One region of the Blastococcus sp. SYSU D00695 genome, then DNA from elsewhere that is predicted to be linked to it. Evidence: riboswitches for the same ligand, from Rfam matches in the RefSeq annotation. Region 1 holds a riboswitch; each other region holds the start of a gene.
The links. A riboswitch is a leader RNA that binds a small molecule or an ion and turns the genes downstream of it on or off. The one in region 1 is predicted to bind cyclic di-AMP.
Positions count from the first base shown of each region.

Region 2: it holds a riboswitch for cyclic di-AMP, as region 1 does, so the genes downstream of both, ACI781_RS09800 (C40 family peptidase) here and ACI781_RS02460 (aggregation-promoting factor C-terminal-like domain-containing protein) in region 1, are expected to answer to the same signal.
Region 3: it holds a riboswitch for cyclic di-AMP, as region 1 does, so the genes downstream of both, ACI781_RS01665 (hypothetical protein) here and ACI781_RS02460 (aggregation-promoting factor C-terminal-like domain-containing protein) in region 1, are expected to answer to the same signal.

Region 1 is NZ_JBJGZP010000002.1:194,878-204,130, forward strand. It holds gene ACI781_RS02435 (hypothetical protein) at 1-167, opposite strand, end outside; gene ACI781_RS02440 (SDR family NAD(P)-dependent oxidoreductase) at 239-1,078, opposite strand; gene ACI781_RS02445 (flavin-containing monooxygenase) at 1,078-2,568, opposite strand; gene ACI781_RS02450 (TetR/AcrR family transcriptional regulator) at 2,671-3,339, opposite strand; gene ACI781_RS02455 (class I SAM-dependent methyltransferase) at 3,400-4,044, opposite strand; gene ACI781_RS02460 (aggregation-promoting factor C-terminal-like domain-containing protein) at 4,316-5,104, opposite strand; cyclic di-AMP (ydaO/yuaA leader) riboswitch at 5,326-5,473, opposite strand; gene ACI781_RS02465 (hypothetical protein) at 5,685-6,320, opposite strand; gene ACI781_RS02470 (LLM class flavin-dependent oxidoreductase) at 6,568-7,692, shown strand; gene ACI781_RS02475 (FMN reductase) at 7,689-8,300, shown strand; gene ACI781_RS02480 (glutamate synthase-related protein) at 8,378-9,253, opposite strand, start outside.
Region 2 is NZ_JBJGZP010000011.1:112,396-121,648, forward strand. It holds gene pdhA (pyruvate dehydrogenase (acetyl-transferring) E1 component subunit alpha) at 1-447, opposite strand, end outside; gene ACI781_RS09770 (Lrp/AsnC family transcriptional regulator) at 666-1,145, shown strand; gene ACI781_RS09775 (DUF3253 domain-containing protein) at 1,217-1,510, opposite strand; gene ACI781_RS09780 (hypothetical protein) at 1,589-2,107, shown strand; gene ACI781_RS09785 (serine hydrolase domain-containing protein) at 2,257-3,579, opposite strand; gene ACI781_RS09790 (DUF3817 domain-containing protein) at 3,618-3,938, opposite strand; gene ACI781_RS09795 (hypothetical protein) at 4,038-4,568, shown strand; gene ACI781_RS09800 (C40 family peptidase) at 4,616-5,725, opposite strand; cyclic di-AMP (ydaO/yuaA leader) riboswitch at 5,741-5,884, opposite strand; gene ACI781_RS09805 (YhjD/YihY/BrkB family envelope integrity protein) at 6,472-7,350, shown strand; gene ACI781_RS09810 (HelD family protein) at 7,271-9,253, opposite strand, start outside.
Region 3 is NZ_JBJGZP010000002.1:28,585-37,837, reverse strand. It holds gene ACI781_RS01685 (hypothetical protein) at 88-444, shown strand; gene ACI781_RS01680 (cold-shock protein) at 519-722, opposite strand; gene ACI781_RS01675 (bifunctional 3'-5' exonuclease/DNA polymerase) at 1,289-2,947, shown strand; gene ACI781_RS01670 (phosphoenolpyruvate carboxykinase (GTP)) at 3,018-4,865, opposite strand; cyclic di-AMP (ydaO/yuaA leader) riboswitch at 5,316-5,463, shown strand; gene ACI781_RS01665 (hypothetical protein) at 5,685-6,656, shown strand; gene ACI781_RS01660 (GNAT family N-acetyltransferase) at 6,691-7,005, shown strand; gene ACI781_RS01655 (helicase-related protein) at 7,022-8,794, opposite strand; gene ACI781_RS01650 (sulfite exporter TauE/SafE family protein) at 9,146-9,253, shown strand, end outside.

The DNA of each region.
Region 1 (9,253 bases):
GCCGCCGACATCGCGCCCGGCGGCGACGGCAACCGGGGCAGCGAGAACCCACCGGGGACGGCGCCGGCGGCCAGGCCGCGGGCCCGGTCGGTGAAGCCCTTGAGCTGGGCCACGAACTCCTCGATCGACCGCGGGACGCGCCCGCCGGCCGGTTCCTGCTCGGTCACCGTGCCCCCTCCGCACCCGTCCGCCGCGGGTCCCGGGCCCAGTCTGCCCCGGCCGCCCGCCGGGCGAGGGGTCAGCGGCGGCGCCCGGCCAGCCCGGCGACGGCAACCAGCAGCCGGCCGTAGCCGCCGGGGGCCAGCCGGACCAGCACGTCGGGGACCTTCGCGCTGAGGCCGATGAGCAGCCGCGGGCGGCGCCGCTCGACCGCGTCGACGATCAGCGCGGCCGCCCTCTCGGCGGGGAAGGTCAGCAGCTTGGCGAAGTCGGCCTTGCCCTGCGCGGCCTCCGCCGGGTCGACGCCGCCGGCCACCCGCGCGGTCTCGGCGATCCGGGTGCGGATGCCCCCGGGGTGCACGCTGGTGACGCCGACCCCGTCCTCGGCCAGCTCGTGCCGCAGCGCCTCGGTGAAGCCGCGGACGGCGAACTTGCTGGACGAGTACGCCGCCTGCCCGGCGGGTGCCATCAGGCCGAACAGGCTGCTGAGGTTGACCACGTGCGACCCGGGGTGCGCCTTCAGCGTCGGCAGGAACGCCTTGGTCAGCCGGACGACGGCGCGGAAGTTGATCTCCATGACCCAGTCGAACTCGTCGAGGGTCATCTGGTCGAAGCGCCCGGCCAGGGCCACGCCGGCGTTGTTGACCAGCAGCGTGACCCCGGGGTGGGCCGCGACCAGGTCGTCGGCGACGCGCTGGGTGGCGACCGGGTCGGCCAGGTCGACGACGGCGGTGGTCACCGAGACGCCCGGGGAGGCGGCGCGCACGCCCGCGGCGACCTCGGCCAGCCGCTCGGCGTCGCGGTCGACGAGCACCAGGTCGCTGCCGCGCGCGGCCAGCAGGGGCGCGAGGGCGGCGCCGATGCCGCTGGCCGCCCCGGTGACGACCGCCGTCCCCCCGGCGAAGCGGTAGGCGTCCATCAGGCGGCCGCCCGCTCGCGCGCCGGCTGCCGGCCGGTGAAGCGGATGCCCTCGTCCTCGACCGGGCCGCGGCGCAGCAGGAGCAGGTCGCGGACGTAGTTCTGGTGCAGCTTCCACGGTGCCCGGCCGCCCTGCTTGGGCAGCAGGTCGAGGCTGCGCTGCACGTAGCCCGACGTGAGGCCGAGGAACGGCGCGCGCTCGGGATCGGCCGGCGCGAGCGGGGTGGCGATGGCGGTGCCGGTGCGCTCCAGATGCGCGAGCAACCGGGTCACGTAGCGGGCGACGAGGTCGGCCTTCAGCGTCCAGGAGGCGTTGGTGTAGCCGATGGTCATCGTGAAGTTGGGGACCCCGGAGACCATCATCCCCTTGTAGGAGACGGTCTCCGACAGCTCGACCGGGGCACCGTCCACGGTGAGCGTCATGCCGCCGATCGGCAGCAGGTTCAGACCGGTCGCGGTGACGATGACGTCGGCGTCCAGGTGCTGCCCGGACGCCAGCACGATGCCCGTCTCGTCGAAGCGGACGACCCGGTCGGTGACGATCGACGCCTGCTCCCGGCGGATGGCGCGGAACAGGTCGCCGTCGGGGACGACGCACAGCCGCTGGTCCCACGGGTCGTACGGCGGCGTGAGGTGGGTGTCGAGGTCGAAGCCGGCCGGCAGCTGCCGCTCCTGGGCAGCGCGCAGCACCTTCCTCATCAGGGCCGGGCGGCGGCGGGACAGCTGGAAGGAGGCCATCGACGCGAGCAGGCTCTTCCAGCGGACCACCGGGTAGACGACGCGCTCGGGCAGGACGCGGCGCAGCGACTCGGCCAGCTTGTCCCGGCCCGGCAGGGAGATCACGTAGGTCGGGGTGCGCTGGAGCATCGTGACGTGCGCGGCCTGCCCGGCGAGGCTCGGCACGAGGGTGACGGCGGTGGCCCCGCTGCCGATGACGACGACCCGCTTGCCGGTCACGTCGAGGTCCTCGGGCCAGTGCTGGGGGTGCACGACCTGCCCGCGGAAGGTCTCGGCGCCAGCGAACCGGGGGCTGAAGCCCTCGTCGTAGCGGTAGTAGCCGGAGCACACCGACAGCCACGAGCAGGTGAGGGTGACGGTCTCGCCGGTGTCGGTGCGCTCGGCGGTGACGGTCCACCGCGCGTCCGCCGACGACCACTGCGCCGACAGCACCCGGTGGCGGTAGCGGATCCGCTGGTCGACGCCGTACTCGCGGGCGGTCTCCTCGACGTAGCGGCGGATCGAGGGGCCGTCGGCGATGGCCTGCGGGTCGGTCCACGGCCGGAACGAGTAGCCCAGGGTGAACATGTCCGAGTCCGAGCGGATCCCCGGGTAGCGGAACAGGTCCCAGGTGCCGCCGATGGCGGCCCGGGCCTCGAGGATCGCGTAGCCGGTGCCCGGCCGCTCCCGCTCGAGGTGGCAGGCGGCGCCGACGCCGGACAGCCCGGCTCCGACGATGAGGACGTCGACGTGCTCTGCGGTCTCGGCAGTCATGGGGCTCCCGCTCTCCGTGGTCCTCCGGGCATCGTGCCCCCCGCCGGAACGCTTGTCGACACGGTGTCGAGTCGATCAACGGCCTGTCGGGGGCGCCGGGGGTCAGCCCGGCCGCTCGTCCGAGCCGTAGATCGTCCGCAGCCACACGGTCAGCAGCACGTCCACGGCGGCGTCGTCCGCCAGCCCGGGCCCGTGCCCGCCGACGGACACCTGGAGCACGCGCTCGTTCATCCAGTTGAGGGCGACCGCCAGGTCGCGCGCCGGCGGCCCCGGCGGGGCCGCACCCCGGGCCCGCTCGGCCTCGATCGCCGCCGCCGTCTCCGCGACGAAGCCCTCCATCACCGCCGACCACAGCTCCCGCACCTCGGGGCTGGCCGCGAGCAGCTCGGTGGCGGCGGCGGTCAGCGCCCGGTGGTCGCGGAAGGTGTCGCGGACGGTGACCAGGGCCGCCCGCCAGGCCGCGCGGGCGCCGGTCGCGCCGGCCAGCGCGGCGGTGCGGGCCGCCCGGGCCTCGGCGACCACGCGGTCCAGCAGCGCGAGGACGACCGCCTCCTTGGAGGCGAAGTAGAAGTAGAAGGTCGACCGCGAGATGCCCGCGCCGCGGGCCAGGTCGTCGACCGAGATGTCGGCCAGGGGCCGCTGCTCGAGCAGCGCCTCGGCGGTGGCCAGCAGGGCCCGCTCCCGGTCGTCCCCGGTGGGTCGGCGGACCCGCCGGCCGCGCGCGGTGCCCGGCTCGGCGCGGTGGGGCTCGGCGAGGTGGGGCTCGGCCATGGACGCGACGCTAGCGGGTGTCGACGCGCTCGACACGGCGTCGAGAGGCGACCTCCACGATCAGGGCAGGCGCCACACCGTGGTCCGGCGCAGGCCGGGGCCCTCGGTCTCGGGGATCTCGTACACCGCCGCCTCGACCAGCCGCTCGTGCGGGAGGTAGGGCCGGCCGGGGTCGCCGACGTACACCGCGCAGCCGGCGGCCCGGGCCCGGTCGAGGAAGGGCACCACCCGCTCGGTCATCTCCCGGTCGTAGCAGACGTCCCCGGCCAGGACGACGTCCACCGGGGGCGCCGGCTGCCCGAGCACGTCGCCCAGGGCGGTGATCCCCCGGACGCCGTTGAGGCCGGCGTTGACCTCGATCGCCGTGCGGCTGAACGGGTCGACATCGCTGGCGAGCACGGTGGTGGCGCCGGCCAGCGCGGCCGCGACCGCGACCAGGCCGCTGCCGGCGCCCAGGTCGAGCACCCGGCGGCCCGCCACGAGCCCGGGGGTGTCGAGGACGAACCGGGCGAGGGCCTGGCCGCCCGGCCACGCGGCCGCCCAGAACGGCGGGGCGTCGCCCGCCCCGCCCGCCGAGACCTCCATCGCCTCCCAGAGGGCGACGACGTCGTCGGCCACGTGCAGCCGCACCTCGGGGACCGAGGACGGCGACCGGACCGCCGTGTGGGCGCGGATGAAACCGGCGGGGACGACGTCGGGCGGCACGGCCCTCACCTCACCACGCCCGGCGCGACCCCTCGCAGGGGCCCGCGCCGCGCGCCGTGACGTGCTGGAACGGCCCCGCCGCAGGGGCCCGCCGCGAGCGTCGTGACGTGCTGGAACGGCCCCCTCGCAGGGGCCCGCGCCGCGCGCCGTGACGTGCTGGAACGGCCCCGCCGCAGGGGCCCGCCGCGAGCGTCGTGACGTGCTGGAACGGCCCCCTCGCAGGGGCCCGCGCCGCGCGGAGCGGGGCGTGGGGGGCGAGGGGGTCCTCCTTCTAGTACCAGCCGGTGGACTGGGAGTGGGCCCAGGCGCCGCAGGGGCTGCCGTAGCGGCTGTCGATGTAGATCAGGCCGGCGTCGATCTGGCGGTAGCCGTCGCTGGTCTTGGCGATGCCGGTCCCGGCCCAGGTGGAGTCGAGGAACTGCGGGATGCCGTAGGCGGTGCTCGTCGGGTTCTGCGCGGTGGGGTTCCAGCCGCTCTCGCGGCCCCACAGGTTCTCCAGGCAGGTGAACTCCGACCCGCTGCCGACCCGCGACATCGCGTAGTCCTTGAAGGAGCCCTGACCACCGGAGGACGACGCGGCGGGGGCGGCCGCCTGCCGCTGCTGCTGCTGGGCGGCCTGCGCGTCCGCGGCGGCCTGCGCCTCCGCGGCGGCCTGGGCCTCGGCGGCGGCGCGCGCGGCGGCCTCGGCGGCGGCGGCCTCGGCGGCGCGGCGGTCGAGCTCGGCCTGGTCGGTGGCCTGCTGCGTGAGGGCGGCGGCGACCGCCTGCTCGTCCCGCTCGGACCGGGAGGAGGCGAGGTCGCCGAGCGAGGAGAGGTCGGGCGAGGCGGCCGCGGCGGGGGCCACGCCGTCGATCCCCAGCGCCTGGGCGACGCTCACCGACTCGGGCGCGGCGGCGTCGGCGGAGGCGGGCGTCTCGCCGGTGGCGACGACGCTGACGAGGACGCCGCCGGCGGCGGCCGCGGCGAGCAGCAGGCCGGGGCGGCGCGGGCCCAGCGGCGAGCCGCTGCGGGCGGCCCGGGGGGCGCGGCTGGACGTGCGGAAGAGCGAGCGGGGCGACATGCGGGAGGTACTCCGTGGGAGAGCGCGCACGCGTCGGCCACCCCCTCCTGGAGGGGGCGCACGGACGGTGCTGGTGTCTTCGGGGTGGTCCGGGGGCGCGACGGGGCGGCGCCGGCCCGGGGCGGTGCAGGCGGCGGTCGGCGGCGCTAGACGGGCAGCGCGCGCGGACGGCGGCACCTGCGGGCCGCGTGAGCCCGGAGGCGAGGCATGCGGAGACTCTCCGTTTCTTCCGTGGCCGCCTACCGAGTTAGCTGACGGGTTCGGGAGGGAAGGCGCCCTACCCGCGCGCCGAGCGGACTCGGCGGGCGGGATTCACCCCAGTACTGCGGTGGGTCCCCGGCTCGCTCCCGCACCAGGCGGTCGCGACTCGGCGGCGTCCGGCCGAACTCCCCGGATGGGGACGAGACGACCGGCCGGACGCAGCCACGTTAGGTGCCGTTACCGCGCCGTGACAATCCCTGCCCCCGGATCCGGTGCGTGACGGATCTCGCCCCAGTGGTCCCACACACCCCGGGATGCGACCGGACGCGGACGCTGCGTGAGCTCTCGGTCGCGCTGCGGCAACCGGCGGGCGACCCCGTCAGCTCGCGCGGGCCGGCCGTGGCAGGTCGGGCACGCCCGCGGTGACCACCTGCAGCGCATCCTCGATCCGCTCCCCGAGCAGGGCCGACGCCGCGTGCGCGGCGTCGCGCTCGCGGCGCAGCCGCTCGACCTCGGCCTCCAGCGCGGCGATGCGCCCGGCGGACTCCCGCTCGGCCGCGGCCCGGTCCCGCCGCTCGGCGGCGAGTGTGGCGAGTGTCTCGTCCCGGACGGCGGCCACCGCCTGCCGGAGGACGGCGACGTTCGCAAGCCGGGCGCGGGCCTCGGCGCGGGCGGCCCCGCGGATCCGGTCGGCCTCGGCCTCGGCGGCGGCGGTCAGGGCGGCCGCGTGCTCGGCGGCGCGCACGAGCAGCTCCTGCACCGGGTCGGCGTCCCCCCGGTCCACCCCGGCGAGCCGGCGGCGGGCGTCGGCGAGCTCCGCCGAGCAGGCGGAGAAGCGGGTGAGCAGGTGGTCGTTCTCGCGGCGGGCCACCGCGATCTCCGTCTCGGCCCAGGCGACGTAGTTGTCGACCTCCATGCGGTCGTAGCCGCGCAGCGCCCCCCGGAAGGTCGGCTCGGTGCCCAGCAGGGCGTCGAGGGCGCCCGGACCGGGCCGGACCGCAGCGTGCACCGACATCGACGTCCCCCTCGCACTCCCCCACCGCGCCCGGCCCCCGTGCCGCGGTGGGGGAAGGATGCCCAGCGGTGGCGGCTGCGGGAGCGCCCGGCAGGTCTCGGATCGGCCACGACGCGGGTGTCGCACCGGGCGTGCCCGGCCGGTCACCCACCGGCGTCCGTCCGGGTGCCGGCGCCCGGGAATCCCCCGGCCCGCCGGCCCGTTGCAGGCGGCAGTAGTTGAACTCTCAACCCAAGAGGCGAGTGACATGCAGTTCGGCATCTTCTCGGTCAGCGACATCACGGCCGACCCCACGACCGGGCGCACGCCGAGCGAGGCGGAGCGGATCCGGGCGATCGTCGCGATCGCGCGGAAGGCCGAGGAGGTCGGTCTCGACGTCTTCGCGCTGGGCGAGCACCACAACCCGCCGTTCTTCTCGTCCTCGCCGACGACGACGCTGGCCTACATCGCGGCGCAGACCTCGACGCTGCAGCTGTCGACGGCGACCACGCTCATCACCACCAACGACCCGGTGAAGATCGCCGAGGACTACGCGATGCTGCAGCACCTCTCCGGCGGCCGCGTCGACCTGACCCTGGGCCGCGGCAACACCGGGCCGGTCTACCCGTGGTTCGGCAAGGACGTCCGCGACGGCATCCCGCTGGCGGTGGAGAACTACGCGCTCCTGCGCCGGCTGTGGGACACCGAGGTCGTCGACTGGCAGGGCCGCCACCGCACGCCGCTGCAGGGCTTCACCTCGACGCCGCGGCCGCTGGACGGCGTCCCGCCCTTCGTCTGGCACGGCTCCATCCGCAGCCCGCAGATCGCCGAGCAGGCCGCCTACTACGGCGACGGCTTCTTCGCCAACCACATCTTCTGGCCGCCGGAGCACACCCGGCGGATGGTCGAGTTCTACCGCGACCGGTTCGCCCACCACGGCCACGGCACCCCCGAGCAGGCGATCGTCGGCCTCGGCGGCCAGGTGTTCGTGCGCAAGAACAGCCAGGACGCCGTCCGCGAGTTCCGGCCCTACTTCGACGCCGCGCCGGTGTACGGCCACGGCCCGTCCCTGGAGGACTTCAGCCGCGACACCCCGCTGACCGTCGGCAGCCCGCAGCAGGTCATCGAGCGCACGCTCGGGTTCCGCGACTACGTCGGCGACTACCAGCGCCAGCTGTTCCTCGTCGACCACGCCGGGCTGCCGCTGCGCACCGTCCTCGAGCAGCTGGAGATCCTCGGCGCGGAGGTCGTCCCCGTGCTCCGCCGCGAGTTCGCCGCGCTGAAGCCGGCCGCCGTCCCCGACGCCCCCACCCACGCCGCGCGCGTCGCCGCCCGCGCCGCGACCGTCCCCGGCACCCCCGACCGCACCCCCGAGGAGGTGACCGTGCGATGACCACCCGCACCCTCGCCGTGGTCACTGCCGGCCTGAGCACGCCGTCGTCCACCCGGCTGCTCGCCGACCGGCTGACCGCCGCGACCGTCGACGCCCTGGGCCGGCACGGCGACGACGCCACCGTCGAGGTCGTCGAGCTGCGCGAGCACGCCCGCGCCCTGGCCGACCACCTGGTCACCGGGTTCCCCGGCCCGGGCCTGCGGGCCGCGATCGACACGGTCACCGGCGCCGACGGGCTCATCGCGGTCACGCCGGTCTTCACCGCCTCCTACAGCGGGCTGTTCAAGACCTTCGTCGACGTGCTCGACCCCGACGCGCTGACCGGCACGCCGACGCTGCTCGGCGCGACGGCCGGCAGCGCCCGCCACTCGCTGGTGCTCGAGCACGCGATGCGGCCGCTGTTCGCCTTCCTGCGGACCGCCACCGTGCCGACGGCGGTCTTCGCCGCCGCCGAGGACTGGGCCGACACCTCCGGCGGCCTGGCGACCCGCATCGCGCGCGCCGGCGGGGAGCTGGCCGACCTGGTCGCCGGTCGCCCGGTGTCGTCCCGGCCGGCCGACCCGTTCGCCGACGTCGTCCCGCTCGACCGGCTGCTCGGCCGGGGCTGACGGGTCACGGCCCCTCGAGGCATGGGAAGCCATCCCCGCACCCGGCCGGTCAGGACGTGGGGATGGCCTCCCATGCCTCAGCGCCGGGCGTCCGCCGACGCCGGCGCGGTGCCGCCGTGGGGCGCCTCGGCCCGCATGATGCGGGTGATCTCCGCCCGGTCGGCCGCCGAGGGCAGTCCCCAGCCGGGCTCGTAGCCGTACACCTCGCCCAGCGGGGTGGACGACGTCCGGCCGTCGAGCAGCTCCACCGCCCCGGTGCCGATCAACCCCGGGTGCTCGACACCGCAGGCCTCGGCGACCTTCACCAGGTCGCGGCGCAGCGTGGCGACGTAGTTGGCCAGCCGCACCGACTTGAGCGCCGGGTCCAGGCCGCGGGCCAGCCAGGCGTTCTGCGTGGCCACGCCGGTCGGGCACGTGTCCGTGTGGCACTTCTGCGCCTGGATGCACCCGATCGCCAGCATCGCCTCGCGGCCGACGTTCACCATGTCGCAGCCGAGCGCGAAGGCGACGATCGCGTTGTCGGGCAGGCCGAGCTTGCCGCCGCCGACGAACGTCACCTGCTCCTGCAGCCCGCGGCGGGCGAACGTGGAGTAGACGCGGGTGAAGCCGAGCTGGAAGGGCAGCGACACCGAGTCGGCGAACACCATCGGCGCCGCGCCGGTGCCGCCCTCGCCGCCGTCGATCGTCACGAAGTCCACCCCGCGGCCGGTGGTCGCCATGAGCTCGGTGAGCTCGTCCCAGAACCCCATGTCGCCGACGGCGGCCTTGATGCCGACCGGCAGCCCCGTCTCGGCGGCCAGCAGCTCCACCCAGTCCAGCAGGCTGTCGGTGTCGCGGAACTCGGCGTGCCGCGACGGGCTGACGCAGGTCTGGCCGACCGGCACCCCGCGCGCCGCGGCGATCTCCGCCGACACCTTCGCCGCCGGGAGGACGCCGCCCAGGCCCGGCTTGGC
Region 2 (9,253 bases), on a different contig from region 1:
CACGATCGTGTACAGGTTGAAGCCGGTGGCCGCGGCGTCCCAGCCGCCGTTGTCCACGCCGCGGAACAGGCTCATCACGTGCAGCGGGTCCACCCCGCGCACCCACGCCACCCCGTGCTCGCGGTAGGTGGGGAACGCCATGTCCCCCGCCTCCAGCGCGTGCCCGGCGCCGACCTGGGCGGCCTCCTGGCCCAGCAGCGAGGCCCACAGGCCGAGCTCGCCCTGCCGCTGCAGCGCGGTGGCCTCGGTGTCCCAGCGGCGGACCAGCACCAGGTCCCGGTAGAGCGCCCGCAGCTCCTCGGGGGTCGGGTCGATCGAGTAGACCGGGTCCGTCACGCGCCGCCCCTCGGGGGTCAGCAGCTGCACGAGGTCGGGCGGGGCGGGCAGGTGGGGCGCACCGGCGCCGGGTACCGGGCCGGCCACCTCGGGGGTGGGCACCGTGGGCATGGGGCTGCTCCTCGACGACTCCCGCGTGCCCGGGGTGGCCGGAGACGCGGTCGGTGGGACGTGCGGTGACGCCGGGGTGTGGCGTCACTCACATCATCGTGGCACGACCCGCCCCGTGCGCGAGCACATCACCCCGTGGGAGGACTGCGCAAGGATGCTCGGACGTCCAACGCAGATCGCTCACTCATTGGACGTCCAGGCATGCCAGACTGCGCACCGTGCCGGCCCTCGACGCCACCGACGCCCGCCTCCTGCAGGCCCTGGCGGAGGACCCCCGCGCCTCGGTCATGGCGCTGTCCCAGCGGCTGGGGCTGGCCCGCAACACGGTGCAGGCGCGGCTGGCCCGCCTGGAGACCGGCGGGGCGCTCGCGCCGTTCACCGCCCGGGTCCGGCCGGAGGCCCTCGGCTACCGGCTGGAGGCGTACATGACCGTGCAGGTCGTGCAGCGCAGCCTGACCGACGTCGGGACCGCCCTGGGGGAGCTGCCCGAGGTGCTGGAGGTGACGGCGCTGTCGGGCGTGGCCGACCTGCTGGTGCGCGTCGCCGCCGTCGACGCCGACGACCTGTGGCGGATCAGCGAGCTGGTGCTCGGGATGCCGGGGGTGGAGCGCACCGACACCGCCCTGGCCATGCGCCACCTCGTCGAGCACCGCGTGGACCCGCTGCTGCGTCGCGTGGCGGACGGCGCGACGGACTGAGCGCGCGGCCCGGTCCGGCGCGGCCCGCACAGCGGGCGGGCTCAGCGGGCGGACGGGCTCGGCGGGCGGGCTCAGCGGGGCCGTCGCACCCGCACCGGTCCGCGGGCGGTCGCGACGTCGACGACCGCACCGCCCTGGGTGACCTCGACCTCCCCGGCGGCCGCGAGCCGTCCCGCTGCCGCGCGCGCGGCCGGCATCAGCTCCCGCCAGCCGCCGGGGTCCACGGCGCGGGCGGCCTCGGACGGGCAGATCGAGGCGCCGGCGGCCCGGGCGTCGAGGAGTTCCGCGATCCGCCGCTCCAGCCGTAGGTCGAGGTCGGTCCCGTCGCGGTCCCCGTCGCCGTCCCCGCCGTCCCCGTGGCCCACGCCCGCCAGCGTCCGCCCGCGCCGCCCCGGCCGCCAGCCGGCGGTGTGCGGGACGGCGGCGGGGGTACCGCCACCGCCATGGCGAGACGGACCCCGGTCGGGACGACCGGCAAGGGACGGCGCGGCATCAGCCCCCTCGGCTGGGCGCTGCGGGGCGCGGCGGCGGGGGGCGCGGCCAGCACCGCACTGAACGCCGTCACCTACGTGGACATGGCCGTGCGCGGCCGCGGGAGCAGCTCCACCCCGGAGCGGACCGTCGAGGTGCTGGCCGAGCGGGCGCACGTGACGGTCCCCGGCGACGAGGAGACCCGGCGCAACCGGGTGCAGGGCCTGGGGCCGCTCACCGGGCTGGCCGCCGGGGTGGGCGTCGGCGTCCTCACCGGGCTGGTCCGGGCCGCCGGCTTCCGCTCCCAGTGGCTGGTCGGGACGCTGCTCACCACCGCCGGTGTGCTGGTCACCGCGAACGGGCCGATGACGGTGCTGGGCGTCACCGACCCGCGGACGTGGTCGGCGACCGACTGGGCCGCCGACCTCGTGCCGCACCTGGTCTACGGCGCGGTGCTGAAGTCGACGATGGACGCCTTCGACCGCCCCTGACACCGGGCCTCACCCCCGCCCGCCCTCCAGGCATGGGAAGCGATCCCCACGTCTGCGGCGCCGGGACGTGGGGATGGCTTCCCATACCTCGGGGGCGCCGCCTCGAGGGGACCCGGGGCGGGCGCGGGGGCGGGCGGGCGCGGGGGCGCTCAGCGCCAGCCGCGCTCGTCCACGCCGCCGGGCACGGGCGCCTCGGGGTCGTAGGGCGTGCGGGTGAACACGAACGTGCCGAGGTCCAGGTGGTCCGGGGCGATCCGGAGCGTCTCGCCCGCGTGGTAGCCGTCGAGGCCCAGCCAGGTGCCGTCCCCGCGCGGGGCGAACCGGCTCGCCCGTCCCGGCCGGCCCGGCAGCGGGGCGAGGTCCAGCAGGCCGCTGCCGACGGCGCGCAGCACGTAGGGCGCCGGCCCCCAGTACCAGACGCCGAGCAGGTCCAGCTCGACCGCGGGCGGGGCCGGCCGCCACTCCTCGACCACCCGCGGTTCCGCGGCCCGCACGTCGGCCAGCAGTCCCGGCCACAGCGGCTCCATGCCGGCGGTGGTGTTGGCCAGGCTGACCGCGCCGGTGCCCTCCTCGCGGTCGACGAAGACGCCGGCCAGGAAGCCCGGCATCGAGCCCCCGTGCCCGGTGAGCACCCGCCCGTCGACCCGCATCACCTGCAGCCCCAGGCCGTAGGCCGACCAGCCGGGCGAGGAGGAGTCCACGCCCGCGGGCACGGCCATCTCCTCCAGCGTGGCGGGGGAGAGCACGTCGCCGGTGTCGCCGAGCAGGAAGACGGCGAAGCGGGCGAGGTCGGCGAGCGGCGCCCACAGCTGACCGGCGGCCGCCATGACCCCGGCGTCGTGCTCCGGCTCGGGGAGGACGACGTCCGCCCACGGGTGCACCGCGGTGCCGGCCGCGGCGGGCGGCTGCGGGCGGGGCGTCGTCCGGGTCATGCCCAGCGGGGCGAGGACCTCGTCGCGGACGACGTCGGCCCACGGCCGGCCCCGGTGCCGGGCGACGAGCTCGCCGAGCAGCCCGAAGCCGAGGTTGGAGTAGTGGAACCGCCGGGCCGCGCCGAGCACCACCTGCTCCTCGCGCAGCCGCAGGTCCGCCAGCGACCCGCCGGGCACCCGCTCCCACCAGCCGCCGGGGCTCTCGGCGGACGCGCCGGCCAGGTGCGACAGCAGCTGACCGACCGTCCGCTCCCCCAGCGGCGTCCCCGGCACGTGGGTCTCCAGCGGGTCGTCCAGCCCGAGCCGGCCCTCCTCGCGCAGGCGCAGCACGGCCACCGCGGTCACGGTCTTGCTGATCGACCCCAGCCGGTACTGCACGTCCAGCACCGGCCCGGGCACCTCGCCGCGCCCGGCCGACCAGACGAGGCCGCCGTCGCGCACCACGCCGGCGACCAGGCCCGGGACGCGGCCGTCGCGCTGCACGCGGGCGGTGCGCGCCAGCAGGGTCCGGGCGGTCGAGGGCAGCACGGGCTCGGGCATGACGGCGACCGTAGGCCAGCGCCCCGGGGGCGGCGGGGTCAGGCCGTCGTCGCCACCTCGCCCAGCCGGCCGGAGCGGCGGGCCCACACCTCGAAGACCACGGTGGCCAGGGGCGGCACCGACGCGGCGAGCGCGAGCAGCGTGGTGCCGGGCGACCAGCGCAGCCGCCGCGCGGTCACCAGGGCGTCCACGACGTAGAGCACGAACACCGCGCCGTGGATCGGCCCGAACACCTGCACCCCCACCTCGGAGGTCTCCGGCACGTACTTCACGTACATGCCGGCGAGGAGCCCGATCCAGGTCAGCGCCTCGGCGACGGCGACGGCGCGGAACAGCTGGACGGCGGTGCGGGGGGTCATCGGCTCCCTCTCGACGGCGACGGGTCCGCGCAGCTCAACGACCGGGGTGCCCGCGGGGTCCCCGGTCGGGACTGTGACCTGCGTGGCAGGGTCGGGCGCGTGCGGGGGCTGGCGCGGCGGGAGTTCTGCCTCGTGCTGCTGCGCCGGATGGCCGACGTCCGCCCCGACCTGGTCGCCGAGGCCCTGCCCCGGATCGGGGCGACCCGCGGGCAGGCGCACGCCGCGCACACCCGCTGGCAGGCGCTGCAGCACAGCCCCCGGGCGCCGCGCGGGCTCGCCCTGCGGACGGCGGTGCTGGGGCCGCCGGACACCTGCGTCGAGCGGCCCGAGGGCGACCTCGTGCTGGAGCTGCGCCAGTGGCCGCTGCCGCTGTGGCCGCAGCTGCGCTGGCGGGTGGTCAGCGGGCCCGGCGGCGAGGTCCTCGACGAGCAGCTGGTCCGCGGTCCCGGCTCGGGCGTCCCCGCGGCGCGCGGCGACCGGCTGCTGGTGTGGCAGCACGTGGTGGACGACGTGGCGGCCGTCCCGGGGACCCGGCACGTCGGCGCGCCGGCGCCGGCGCACTGGGAGGTGGCGCTGCCCGACGGCCGGCCGGCCCGCTTCGTCTGGGGGCTGTTGCTGCGGGTCGGCTGACGCGGCTCCCCCGGCCCGCCCCGGAGTGGGCGGGCCGGGGGGCGAGCTCAGCCGGCGATGCGGCGGGCCCCGGCGTAACCGCCCATGGAGTCGATGCTGGCGACCTTCACGACGTCGCCGGACGTCGGCGCGTGCACCATCTGGCCGTTGCCGATGTAGATGCCGACGTGGCTGACCGGGCTGTAGAAGAACACCAGGTCACCGGGCTGCAGGTTGCCGCGGGAGACGGGCTGGCCCATCTGGGACTGCAGCCGGCTGGAGTGCGGCAGGGTGATCCCGGCGGCCCGGAAGGCGTACTGGGTGAGCCCCGAGCAGTCGAAGGACCCGGGGCCGCCGGCGGCCCACACGTAGGGCTTGCCGCGCTGCGCCATGGCGGTGCTCACGGCCACCGAGGCCGCGCCGCTGCCGCCGACCACCGGGGTGGCGGGCGCGTCGGTCCCGGCGGCGGCCGCGGGGGCGTCGCGCTCGTCCCGGCTGGCGGTGGTCTCGGCGTGCGCGGCGGCGGAGGCGGCGAGGGCGGCCTGCCGCTCGGCGGCGGTCAGCCGGTCGAAGTCGGCGCGGTACTCGGCGATCTGGGCCTCGAGCGCGGCCTGCTGGGCGGCGACGGCGTCGTAGGTCTGCTGCGCCTGGGCGGCGGCCTGGGTGGCGGCGGCCTGGGCCTGCGCCGCGGCGTCGCCGGCGGTGACGGCGGAGACGAGGACGCCGCTCTGGTGGTCGGCGACCAGCTCGAGGGCGCTGACCCGGTCGAGGAACTCGTCGGCGGAGTCGCTGGTGAGCAGGGCGGCCAGCGAGCCGCCGCTGTCGCCGGTCCAGGCGCTGCGGGCCACGCCGGTGACCTGTTGCTGCGCGCTGGCGACCGCGGCCTGCGCCTGGTCGGCGGTGGCCTGCGCCTGGGCGGCGGCGGCCTGCAGCGCGGCGAGCTGCTCGCGGGCCTCGTTGAACTGCTCGGTGACCCCCTCCAGCTCGTGCCCGCGGGCGGCCATGAGCTCGGCGGCCTCGGCCGCGGTCTGCGGCTCCTCGGCGGCGGCGGAGCCGGGCACGAGGGTCGCGCCGAGGGCGACGCCCACGGAGGAGGCCAGCAGCAGCGCCCGGCGGAGGGCGGCGGGGCGGCGGGGGTGGTGCGGGCGCGCGGGGAAGACGCGCTCAGCGGACGCCATGGTGCGGCGGCTCTCCAATTCTCCGACGGCCGCCTACCGGGTTAGCTGACGGGTTCGGGCGGGAGTTCGCCCGGCGCCCGCGGTCGCCCGCGCGCGCTGCACCCCGGGACTACGGTGGGTCCCCGGCCCGGCGTCCCCGAGGGTCGGCCGGCTCGACGGCGTCCGTGGGGTGTCACCCAGGTCGGTGACGCTGCGCCCCGTCGGACACACAGACCGTAAGGGCCGTTACGGCGGCGTGACAATCACCAGCGTGTAATTCGTTCGCTCACGGTGAGCAACCGACCCCGTGCAGTTCCCGCGCCGGTGGACGCCGTCCCCGCGCCCGCCCGCCTGACCTGCGCCGACGCGGCGGACCGGCGCCGCCCGTCGCCCGCGCCGCTCGCCCGGGCCGCCGCGCGGAGCCGGCGTGACCTCGCCCACGAGCCCGCCCCGATCACGCGGCCGCCCCGATCACACGGCCGCCCCGGCACGACCCGGCACCGCCTCCCGACCAGCCGCCCGGAGCGCGTTCCCGGCCCGCCGCGGCGTTTGCCCGGTCCGCCGGCCGCGCACCCACCCGGCATGCCCCTCTCCCGACCGGCCCCGGCCCGCCCGCCCGCCGTCCCCGCCTCCCGTGCGCCGCAGGGCGCATGCGGCTCCGGCAACGTGGCCGGGGGCCCGCCGGCCCGCAGCACCGCGATCGGGTCCGGAGCCTGAGCACAGACCCCGCCCCGCCGCCGCGGGGCAGCGCGTGGTCCCGGGCGCGCGTGGGCGCGGAGGCCCGGTTCCTGGCGTCCGCCGCGCGCGCCCGGCTGCAGGGCCGCGACCTCGCCCTCATCGCGGCCGGGCTGACCTTCTACGCCGGCATCGCGGTCGTGCCGCTGCTGCTGGTCGCCGTCCGGCTGACCGGGGCGCTGGCCGGCGCGGACGAGGTGTCGCGGCTGACCGGGAGCCTGACCGGGTTGCTGCCCTCACAGCTCGGCGCGCCGGGCGCCGTCCGCGGGCTGGTGGACGCCGGGCTGGGCATGGACCTCCTCGGCTTCCTGCTCGCCCTGCTGCCGCTGTCGCTGTACGGCGAGGGACTGCGCCGGGCGCTGCTGCGCTTCAGCGCGCGGCCCGACACCCTGACCGGCTGGCGCGGCCGGCTCCTCGGGCTGCCGCTGGTGGTGGTCACCCCGCTGCTGCTGTACCCGCTCCTGCTCGCCGCCGACGGCATGGCGTCCCTCGCCGCCGAGCCGGGCGCCGCCGCCGCCGTCGGCCGGTTCGCCCTCGGCTACTACTCGGTGCTGTTCGCGCTCACCGTGCCCCTGGTGTGGGGCTTCCGGGTGGTCGCGGCGACCCGCCTCGGCTGGCCCGCGGTGCTGTGCGGGGCGCTGTTCACCGCGGCCTGCCTGTCCGGCTTCCTCCAGGGGTTCGTGCTCTTCCTCTCCCTGCCGCTGGACCTCGGCGCCCCCTTCGGCGGCCTCACCCCCGTCGGGGCGGCGGTCGCGCTGGCGCTGTGGCTGTTCCTCCTGCACCTGGTGCTGCTCGGCGGCTGGCTGCTCACCCAGGCCCTCGACGAGCGCATCACCGGGCGGGCGGGGCCGCCAGCAGCTCCGGCAGGTCCCCGCGGTGCAGCACGACCAGGCGGCTCACCGCCCGCGTGAGGACGACGTAGAGGCGCTGCAGGCCGCGCGGCTCGGCCGCCACCACCGCCGCCGGGTCCACCACGACCACCGCGTCGAACTCCAGCCCCTTGGCCAGTCCCGCGGGGACGACGGCGAGCGGGGCCGCCGGGGCGTCGTCGGTCAGCACCTGCGCGGGCAGCCCGGCGTCCCGGAGCGCGGCCGCCACCGCCGGCACCGCCGCATCGGCGCAGACGACCCCGACCGAGCCCGGCGCCGCCGCCAGCTCCCGCACCACCTCGGCCAGCGGCCCGGCGAGGTCGGCGACCGGCCGCAGCGCGAGCGCCCCGGGGCCCCGCCGCACGGCGGTGGCGGCGGGCAGGCCGGGGGCGATGGCCGGCAACAGGCGGTTCGCGTAGTCGAGCACCTCGCCGGGGACCCGGTAGCCGCGGGTCAGCGGGCGGACCGTCGTCCCCGGCCGGCCGAGCCCGCGCAGCGTCGGGCCCCAGTCCCCCGCCGACCAGGGGCTGGTGGCCTGCGCGAGGTCGCCGAGGACGGTGAGCGAGCCGGCCGCCAGCCGGCGGGCGATCGCGCGGCACTGCATCCCCGACAGGTCCTGGGCCTCGTCGACCACCACGTGCCCGTAGCCGCCGGTGCGCTCGAGCAGGCCGGCCACCTCGTCGACCAGCACCGCGTCGGCCGCCGTCCAGGGCGCCGTCCGCACCGAGCGGGGCGGCTCCGGCCACCGCAGCGCCGCCTGCTCGTCCTCGTCCAGCACGCCCCGGGCCGCGCGCGCCAGCAGGACGGGGTCCGACAGCAGCGCGCAGACCAGGCCCGCGGCGTCGCGGGCGGGCCAGACGGCGTCGCAGAACGCGCGCACCTCGGGGCTGCGGGCGGCGCGGCGGGTCTCGGCGTCGGTCGGGCTCCCGCCGTCCTCCTCCCGCTGGCGGCGGGCGTCCTCGGCCAGGAGCAGGGCCAGCCGCTCGCGACCGGCGGCGTAGTGCAGCACCTGCTGGTCGTCGTCGGCCCGGCCGCGGCGACGCAGGTCGTCGACGGCGCGCTTGAGCCGCTCCACCGGCACCCGGTAGCGGCGACCGGCGAGCGGCACCAGCACGTCCTCGGCGGGCTTGGCGATCGCCCCCCACAGGGCGCGGTGCAGGACGGCGGCCATCCGCTCGTCGCCCTTGAGCGCGGCCACCTCGGGCCGGTCCGTGCCGCGGACCGGGACCCGGGCGGTGAGGTCCGCGACCGTGGTCTGCTCGACCTGCACCTCGCCGAGGGTGGGCAGCACCTGCTCGATGTAGCGCAGGAACGCCCGGTTGGGCCCGACGACGAGCACGCCGCTGCGCGCCAGCTGCCCGGCGTGGGTGTAGAGCAGGTAGGCCGCGCGGTGCAGGCCGACGGCGGTCTTGCCCGTGCCCGGGGCGCCCTGCACGCAGACCGACTCCGACAGCGGCGCGCGGACGATCTCGTCCTGCTCCGGCTGGATGGTGGCGACGATGTCGCGCATCGGGCCGCTGCGCGGGCGCTCGATCTCGGCGCGGAGCAGGTGCCCGTCGCCCTCGTCCCCGGCGGCGAGGAGCTCGTCCTCGTAGCCGGTGAGCTCACCGCCGTCGAAGCCGAAGCGGCGCCGGCGCACCAGGCCCTGCGGGTCGGCCGCGGTCGCCCGGTAGAACCGCCGGCTCATCGGCGCCCGCCAGTCGACGACCACCGGGTGGCCGGCGGCGTCGCGGACGTGCCGCCGGCCGATGTGAAAGGTCTCGTGCCCGGCGTCGGTGCGCCCGAAGAACGCCGGGACGCCGGGGTCGTCGGCCAGGGCGCGCAGCCGCTCCGCGCGGGCCGCGCCCAGCCGCTCCGAGGCCCACGCGTCCACGCCCGCGTCGACGACGGCGGCCGCCGCCGCGCGCATCCCGGCCAGGCACGAGGCCGCGTGGGCCAGGTGCGC
Region 3 (9,253 bases), 170 kb from region 1:
CCGCGGGCCCGCCCCGCGGGCGGGGGTTAGGGTCGTCGGCGACGAGGAACGGTGCCTGTCGGGTGCCACGACGGGGAGGAACGACCAGTGACCGACGGAGGGCCCGGCCATACCGAGGACGAGGGCCCGGTCGCGCCGCCGATCCCGTCGTTCGAGTCGCTGCGCGCGCCCGCGCGCCGGTCCGCCATCGACCTGCTGCTGCCCGCGGCCGACCCGGCCGACCCGGACACGGGCGCGGACACCGCTCCGGCTCCCGACGCCGTCCCGGCCCCCGACGCCGTCCCGGCCCCCGAGGCCGCCGCGGCGGCCCGGCCCGCGCCTGCGGTGACCCCGCGTCCCGCCGAGTGGGGGGACCTGCTCGCGTTCGGCGCCCGGCTGGGCGGCTGCGCGGCGCGGCTGGTCTCCGACGGGCTCGGCGAGCTGCGGTCGCTGCTGCGCGGCTGACCCCGCGGGGCGACCCCGGGAACGCGAGAGGGGCCACGGCGCGTCGCGCCGGGGCCCCTCTCTGCGTCGTCGGATCAGACGGCGCGGACGTTCTCCGCCTGCGGGCCCTTCTGGCCCTGCGTGACGTCGAACTCGACCTGCTGGCCCTCGTCGAGGGACTTGTAGCCGGTGCCGGTGATGGCGGAGTAGTGGCAGAAGACGTCGGCGCCGCCGCCGTCCTGGGCGATGAAGCCGAAGCCCTTCTCCGCGTTGAACCACTTCACAGTGCCGGTAGCCATGCTGTTCTCATTCCGTGCTGGAGGTGTCCGGCCCGGTACGACACCGGGTCGGGGTCGCCGCACCGACCGGCAGGACCGAGAGGAACGTCAGGCACAGAGACGACTGCGGACGTCCGAGAACGAAGCAGAGGTACGACAGCGACCGTCGCCCACTGTAGGCGATGACGGACGCGCCGTCGACGCCCTCCCACCGCGCCCCCTCCCCGGGCAGGGGGTCACCAGCGCAGCGGGTGCGTCTCCCGGGACTGCGCCGTCCGGCAGGCGCGGCAGTTGCCCCACGAGGCGATGGCCAGCGGCGTGGTGGGTCCGCCGCACTCGGGGCACTCCACCGCCTGGTCGCCCTCCGCCCGGGCCCGGGCGATCTGGTCGGCGCGCTCGACGTGCCGGGCGGCGTCCCCCCGGCAGGGGCAGCCCAGCTCGGCGTCGGCGCAGAGTCCGCGGTGTACGGCGATGGGGCCCTCCTCGGGTCACGACGACGCTACCCCGGCCCGGCCCCGCCGGACCCGGGCTCCGGGGGCAGCGCGCCGTGCGCCGTGCGCGTCGGTGCCCTCGGCGAGACTGCGGGGGTGCACCGCGTCCTGCTCCGGCGGCTGCCGGGCGGCGGCGTGTCCGCCCAGGAACGGCCGGACGACGGCGCCCCCGGGGTACCGACGGCGATCGACCCCGGCGACCTGGCCGGCTGGGTCCGCGACCGGGAGGCGGGCGGGGTCCGCTGGGTCTGGGACGACACGACCCGCTGGTATCCCGCGCTGCTGGCGGCCGGGGTCCGCGTCGAGCGCTGCACGGACCTGCGGCTGTGCCACGCCGTCCTGCGGCGCTCGCCCTTCGCCGACCAGGCGCTGCTCGCCGGCCCCGACACCGCCGGCTGGGACGCGCTCGCCCCCGTCGGCGACCCCGACGCCGCCCTCTTCCCGCTCGCCGACCCCGCCGACGCGCTGGACCCGGCCGCGGAGGACGACCGGCAGCGGGCGGTGGTGGCCGCCTCCCCGCAGCGGGGCCGGCTGGCGCTGCTGCTGGCCGCGGAGTCCTCCGGCGCCCTGGTCGCCGCCGAGATGACCGCCGCCGGGCTGCCCTGGCGCGCCGACGTGCACGACCGGCTGCTCACCGGGTTGCTCGGCCCGCGCCCGCCGGCGGGGCTGCGCCCGGCCGTCCTGGAGCGGCTGGCCGGGGAGGTCCGGGTCGCGCTGGCCGCCTTCGACCTCAACCCCGACTCCCCGGCCGACCTGCTGCGGTCCCTGCAGGCGGCCGGACTGCCCGTGGCCGACACCCGGTCCTGGACGCTCGAGCGCCTCGAGCACCCCGTGGTCCCGGCGCTGCTGGAGTACAAGCGGCTGGCCCGGCTGCTGGCCGCCAACGGGTGGGCGTGGCTGGACACGTGGGCCCGCGGCGGCCGCTTCCGGCCGACCTACCTGCCCGGCGGGGTGGTCACCGGCCGCTGGGCGTCCTCGGGCGGCGGCGCCCTGTCGGTGCCCGCGGTGGTCCGCCCGGCGGCCGTCGCCGACGCGGGGCACCGGCTCGTGGTGGCCGACGTCGCGCAGCTCGAGCCGCGCGTGCTGGCCGCGATGAGCGGCGACACCGCGATGGCCGAGGCCGCCCGGGCCGCCGACCTCTACGAGGGCATGGTCGCCGGTGGCGCCGTGGCGACCCGGGCGGAGGCGAAGCTCGGCATCCTCGGCGCGATGTACGGCGGCACCCGCGGCGAGAGCGGGCGCATGCTGCCCCGGCTGGCCCGCCGCTACCCCCGGGCCGTCGGGCTGGTGGAGGAGGCCGCGCGGGCGGGGGAGAGCGGCCGGGTGGTGCACACCCTGCTGGGCCGCGGGTCACCGGCTCCCGGCGGGGCCTGGGCGCAGCGCCCGGTCGACCTCGGCGAGGCGCCGGAGGAGTCGGGCCCGCGCGCCGACCGCGACCGCGAGCGCCGCGCCTGGGGCCGGTTCACCCGCAACTTCGTCGTCCAGGGCACCGGCGCCGAGTGGGCGCTGTGCTGGCTGGCCGACCTGCGCAACCGGCTGTGGCGGATGGGGGAGGGGCGCCTGGAGGACCGCCCGCACCTGGTCTTCTTCCTGCACGACGAGGTCGTCGTCCACACCCGGGAGGAGCTGGCCGGCGCGGTGGTCGAGGAGGTCCGCGCCGCCGCGGCCACCGCCGGGCGGCTGCTGTTCGGCGACTTCCCGGTGGACTTCCCGCTCGACGTCGCCGTCGTCCGTTCCTGGGCCGACGCCGGCTGAGCCCGCAGACGGCGGGACCCCCGCAGCCGGTCGGCTGCGGGGGTCCCGGGTCGTGCTCAGGCGGGGCCGGTCACTGCTCCCGCTCGGCGTCGAGCGCGGCGGCCACCCGGCGGTGGGCCTCCCAGATCGGCTCGGGCATGCCCGGGAAGAGCTTCAGGTGCTCCTCGCGGTGGCCCATCTCCTGGCACCAGCGCTCGGTGTCGATGGTGAGGAGCTTCTCCAGGTCGCCGTCGCGCAGGTCGACGCCGTCGAGCTCGAGCTCCTCGGGCAGCGGCACGATGCCGACCGGGGTCTGCCGGCCGGTGACCTCGCCGTTCTTCAGCTGCATGAGCCACAGCAGGGGGCGCAGGTTGTCCCGGTACCCGGGCCACAGGAAGTGGCCGTCCTGCGGGTCGCGCTGGAACCAGTTCACGTGGGCGAAGAGCGGCTGCTCCTTCGCCGCCCCGATGACCTTCAGCCAGTGCGCGGCGTAGGTGGCCTCGGGGGTCGCCATGAACGGGCGCATCGACATCGGGTCGTAGCGCAGCACGCCCTCGGTGCCCTCGGCGGCGAAGGTCGCCTCGGCGCCCAGGGTGAGACCGTCGTAGACGCCCTCGGCGAGGTCGGTGATCGCGCGGATCAGCGGCTCGCGGTCGCGGGTGCGGCCACCGAAGATGATGGCGTCGACCGGCACGCCCTTGGGGCTGTCGAAGTCCGGCGCCAGGTTGGGCACGTTGGCCAGCGTGGTGGTGAACCGGCTGTTCGGGTGCGCCCACGGGGCACCGCGGTCGGCCTCGGACCGCTCGCTGATGAGCGCGCCCTGCCAGTCGCGCCAGCCGGTGACGTCGGCCGGCGGCTCGGGCGTCTTGCCCTCCCACCAGACGTCGGCGGTCTGCTCGTTGTAGGCGACGTTGGTGAAGATCGTGCCGGTGCCCTCGGTGATCGCCTCGACCGCCGTGGGGTTCGTCGCCTCGTTGGTGTCCTTGGCGACGCCGAACACGCCGTACTCGGGGTTGATCGCGTAGATCTTCCCGTCCTCGGGGTCGACCCGCAGCCAGGCGATGTCGTCGCCGTAGAACGTGACGTGGTAGCGGTCGCCGAGGACGTCGGGGGCCAGCGTCATCGCCAGGTTGGTCTTGCCCGAGGCGCTGGGCATGCCGCCGCAGACGTGGTACTTGCGGCCGGTCTGCTTGTCGGTGATCCCCAGGAGCATGAACTGCTCGGCGAGGAACTCCCCGGACCGCCAGCCGTCGTAGGCGCCCTGGCGCAGGCCGTGGGCGATCTTGCCCAGCAGCGCGTTGCCGCCGTAGGACGAGCCGTAGTGCAGGATCGTGCGCTCGTCGGCGACGGTGACGAAGTACCGCTGGTCGTCGGCGGTGCCGTGGCCGAGCTCGTCCAGGTTCCCGGTGACGTGCACGCCGCGGACGAAGCTGTCCTGGTCGGCCAGGTCGTTGACGTACTGGACGCCGACGCGCGCCATGCGGTTCATGTGCAGCACGACCGTGCGCGTGTCGGTCAGCTCGACGCCCGTGGCGTACTGCTCGAGCGGCGACCCGGGCGGGGCCATGAGGTAGGGGACGACGTACATCGTCTTGCCGGCCGAGGCGCCCTTCATGCGCTCGGTCAGCAGCGGGCGCATCTCCGACGCCGGCTTCCAGTTGTTGTAGACGCCCTTGTCCGCCTCGTCGTTGGTCGCGACGACGGTGCGCTCCTCGGAGCGGGCGGTGTCCTTCGGGTGGCTGCGCGAGTAGTAGCGGCCCTCCCCGGCCGGCAGCAGCTCCCCGGCCTCCAGCGCCTCCTGGATCAGCCGGGCGTCGTCGGAGGCGTTGACCACCTCCACCCGGGCGGCACCGGTGTGCTCTGCCCACTGGCGGACGAAGTCGCGGACGCGACTGTTCTTCACCCCTGCTTCGTCGAGCACGGCGTCAACGGCTGCCACGACTGCACCTCTCCCTCGCGGGACATCCACTGAGCGCGCCTCCCGACGTGCGCGCTGCGGCCCGCTGGGTCGGCAACTTACCGATCCCGTCGCGCCCCGTTGACAGCAGTGGCCCGCCCGTCACCCGTTCCGGAGCGCAGCGCGGGCCCGCCGGCCACCCGGACGGGTCCGCGCTGTGATGCTCCGCACGGCCCCGGCCGTCCGGCGGGGGTGGTCGGGCGCCGGTCGCGGCGGTCGTCCCGCCGCTGCCCGCCGGTCGCACGGGGCGCCGGGGCGGCTGGTCACGGCGGTCCGGCCGGGGTGTGGGGGCCCCGCCGGCCGGGGCCGCGGCGGCGTGGCCGGGAGTGGTGCCCGCGGTCCCGGGCGCGGGCCGCCGCGATTGTCACGACCCGGTAACGCGTCTACGGTGGCCGCGTCCCTCCGGCCCCAGGGGCCCCGTCCGGGGTCTACCGGAGGACGCCGCCGAGTCGCCCTCCGGGGCGAGCCGGGGACCCACCGCAGTACTGGGGTGAATCCCGTCCCGCACGTCCGGGGACGGGTAGGGCCGCTTCCCGCCCGAACCCGTCAGCTAACTCGGTAGGCGGCCGACGGAAGAAACGGAGAGCCGCCACGTGGCGCGCTTGAGTACCCCCGCACGACCCCGCCGCACCCCGTACTCCCGCAGCCGGGTGCGCCCGCGCGGCTGAGGCCCCGCGACCCGCCGACCGCCACCGCCCCGCCCTCCGCCCGGAGGCTGCCGGGGTCGTGCGCCGGTCCGGTCGCCGCTGCCCCCGCACATCCGCAGCTCGCCGCTGCCCGCGCACCCCCGGAGCCCTCCCCGTGTCCCACCCTGCCCAGCCCAGCACCGCCCCCGCCGCCGCCTCCACCGAGGACGCGGTCACCGAGACCGCCGCCGTCCCGACGGAGGTGCTGCCGGCCGCTCCCGACCGCGCGGCCCGCCGCGCGTCGGCCCGCCGCCGCTCCCGCGCCGTCGTCGGCCGCCGACCGGGGGTCTACCTCGGGGTGGCCGCGGCCGGGGCCGTCCTGGTCAACGTCCTGATCGGCGTGGACCCGGCGGCGCACGCCGAGGCCGACGCCGACGTCAGCGGCTCGGTCAGCGTCGCCCAGGCCCTCGGCCTCACCGCGCACAGCACGCCCGCCGCCGCCGAGCCGGACCTGCAGCCGCTGTCGGAGCTGGCCGCCAGCCGCGGCACCCGCGAGGCCGAGGCGGTCGCCGCCGCGCAGGCCCAGGCCGCCGCCGACCAGGCGGTCCTCGACCAGCAGCGGGCCGCCGCCGAGGCCGCGGCGGCCGCCGCGGCCGCCCAGGCGCAGGCCGAGGCCGAGGCGGCCGCCGCCCGCGCCGCCGAGGCCGCGGCGGCGCAGTCCCGCGGGACCGCCGGCGGCAGCGGCGGGGGGTCGGCGGCCGTGGCGGCCAGCACCGCCGCCACCGCGGTGGCGCGCATCAACAACACGGCCGGCCCGGTGTCCTCGCGGGTGCAGGCTGCCGCGGACGTCGTCGTCAGCAACGTGCCGGGCGCCGGCTCGATCACCCTCGGCGGGACCCGGCCGAGCGCGACCGACCCGCACGGGCACCCGTCGGGCAACGCGCTGGACTACATGGTCCTGACGAACGCGTCGCTGGGCGACGCGATCGTCGCGTACCACGTCGCGCACTGGGACGAGCTGGGCGTGGAGTACATCATCTGGGAGCAGCGGATCCTGCAGTCACCGGGCGGCTCGTGGTCGACGATGGAGGACCGCGGCGGCGCCACGGCCAACCACTACGACCACGTGCACGTGAACTACCGCTGACCCGGCGGGCGGCGGACGACGGAGAGGGCTCCCCGTGCAGGTGGACGTGACGGAGGCGCCGGACCGGCGCCGCTTCGAGGCGCGGGTCGACGGCGAGCTCGCGGCGATCGCGGAGTACATCCGGACGCCGGAGCTCGTCGTCCTCACCCACACCGAGGTGCTGCCCGGCTTCGCGGGGCGCGGCATCCCCTCGGAGCTCGTGCGCCGCGCCCTGGACTCGATCCGGGGCGAGCAGATGCGGGTGCTGCCGCTGTGCCCGTTCGTCGCCGCCTGGATGGGCCGGCACGCCGCGGAGTACGGCGACCTCGAGTACCGCTCCCGGACGACGATCACCCCCGACACGGCCTGACCGCCGGGCGCCGGGGTCAGCCCCGGCGCGACCGGCCCCGCGGCCCGCCCTGCCGCCCGCCGAGCGCCCGGCCGGCGGCCCGACCGGCGGCGCGGCGGCCCCCGGGACGGCGGTCGTCGTCGCCGCGGCCGGCGGGCGCGCTGCACGGCCGGCAGGTGGTGAACTGCGGGGCGACCGGGCGGCCGCAGTCGCGGCAGGCGGCCGCCCGCACCGAGGAGATCGCCCGCGGGAGCAGCAGCGAGATGCTCTCGGCGCACTCCTCCTCCACCCAGGCGGCGTCGTCGCTGTCGAGTCCGGCCACGCCGGGGAAGCGGCGGAGCAGCGTCTGGGCGTCCCGGGCGGCCGCGGCGGCCTGCTCGAAGTCCTCGACGGTGCCCCCGCGCGGGACGTCGGGCAGCACGGTCTCCGGCGGAACCGGCAGCCCGACGGCGTGCTCGAGCGCGGCGCGGGCCAGCGTGAGCCAGCGGGTGCGGCGCGGCGGGTCGTAGTCGATGGCGAGGCTGACCAGGCGCCACACCGTGTCCAGGTCGCCGGCCGCGCCCAGCGGGCCGCGCAGCAGCGGGAGCAGGGCCTGCACCCGCAGCACCAGGCTGCTGACGTCGTCGGCGGTCATCGCCTCGTCGCGGGTGGCCGCCCGCGCCCACGCCATCCAGCGGGTGAGCGCCTCGGGCAGGTCGGCGGGCTCGGACGCGCCGAGGTCGTCGAGCTCCGGGCGCAGGCGCGGCGCGCGCCGGGGAAGGTCGCTGGGAGCGTCCCCGCGGGCGACCGCGGCGCCCTCGGCCAGCAGCCGCTGGTCCGGGCGCAGCCCCACCACGCCGGTGAGCACGCCGACCTGGCCGTGGCCGGTCAGCCCGTACCGGCCGGCACGGCCGGCGATCTGCGCGGTCTCCCACGAGCGCAGCGGGCGCACCCGCTCGCCGTCGAACTTCGTCGTCTCGGCGAACAGCACCGTCGTCGCCGGCACGTTGATGCCGTGACCGATCACGTCGGTGGTCACCAGGACGTCGAACTCGCCGTCGGTGAACTGCTCGATGACCTCGCGGCGGGTGGCGGGGGGCAGCGCGCCGTAGAGGACGCCGACCCGGCCCGGCCGGTGCGCGTGCAGCGCGGCGGCGACGGCGTAGACGTTCTTGCGGCTGAAGGCGACCACGAGCGTCTGCGGCCGGACGGTCTCCGGGCGGACCGGGGCGCGCAGCACGTCCAGGCGGGACAGCCGCTTGTGGTTGACCACCGTGAGGTGCTCGGCGTCGGACACCAGCGGCCGCAGCAGCAGGTAGGCCTCGGCGGCGGAGATCAGGTGCATCTCCCGGTACTCGCCGGTGAGCAGCAGCCGCGCCCAGTGGTGGCCGCGCTCGGGGTCGGCCACCCAGTGCGACTCGTCGAGCACCAGCAGCTCGCCGCGCATGGGCGCCTTCTCCACCGTGCAGCACACGATCGGGGCGCCCGGGTCGATCTCCTCCTCGCCGGTGGACAGCCCGACCGTGCCCGGCGGCAGCCCGGCGGAGAGCTTGGCGTAGGCCTCGTGCGCCAGCTGGCGCAGCGGCGCGGCGTAGACGCCGGAGCCGCTGGCGGCCAGCGCCTGCAGCGACTCGTAGGTCTTGCCGGAGTTGGTGGGGCCGAGGTGGAACACGACCTCCTCGGGGCGCACCGACCGCACCGGCAGGCTCGGGGCGGCGCCCTCGACCCAGCTCTCCTGGGCCAGGCGCTCCTCCCGGGCGGCGGTGCGGGCGGGGGAGTCGCGCCGGGAGCGGTCGCGGCGTCGGGCGGTGGCGGACTGGGGTGAGCTCACGGGCGGGGCGGGTCCTTCGCAGGCGGGGACGTCGGGTGCACGGGGCGCGCGGGGGTCGACGCCCTGGGGTGGGCGGACCGCGCTGCGGCGCGGGGCCAGGTCGTCCGGGCCGGGGTGATCCGGGCCGGGCCCGTGCCGGTCCAGGGTACGGCCCGGGCGGGCGCGGCCCGGCGCGGGCGCGGGGCGACCACCCCGGGCCGCCCCGGGCGGGGCCTGCCGGGAGACTGGTCCGAGGAGGGTTCACCGCCCTCTCGCGGGGTAGCACCGGGCCACCGGTCCCGGCGTGGCCGTCGATCCCCCGCGCCGGGGCCGTGTCGTGTCCGTGGGAGGGCAGCTGGTGAGAAGGCGCGGATGACCGACGTCCTGCTGCCCGACGGGCTCACGGGGACCACGCTCGCGCTGCTGCTGCTCGCCGCGCTCGCGGCCGGATGGATCGACGCCGTCGTGGGCGGCGGCGGC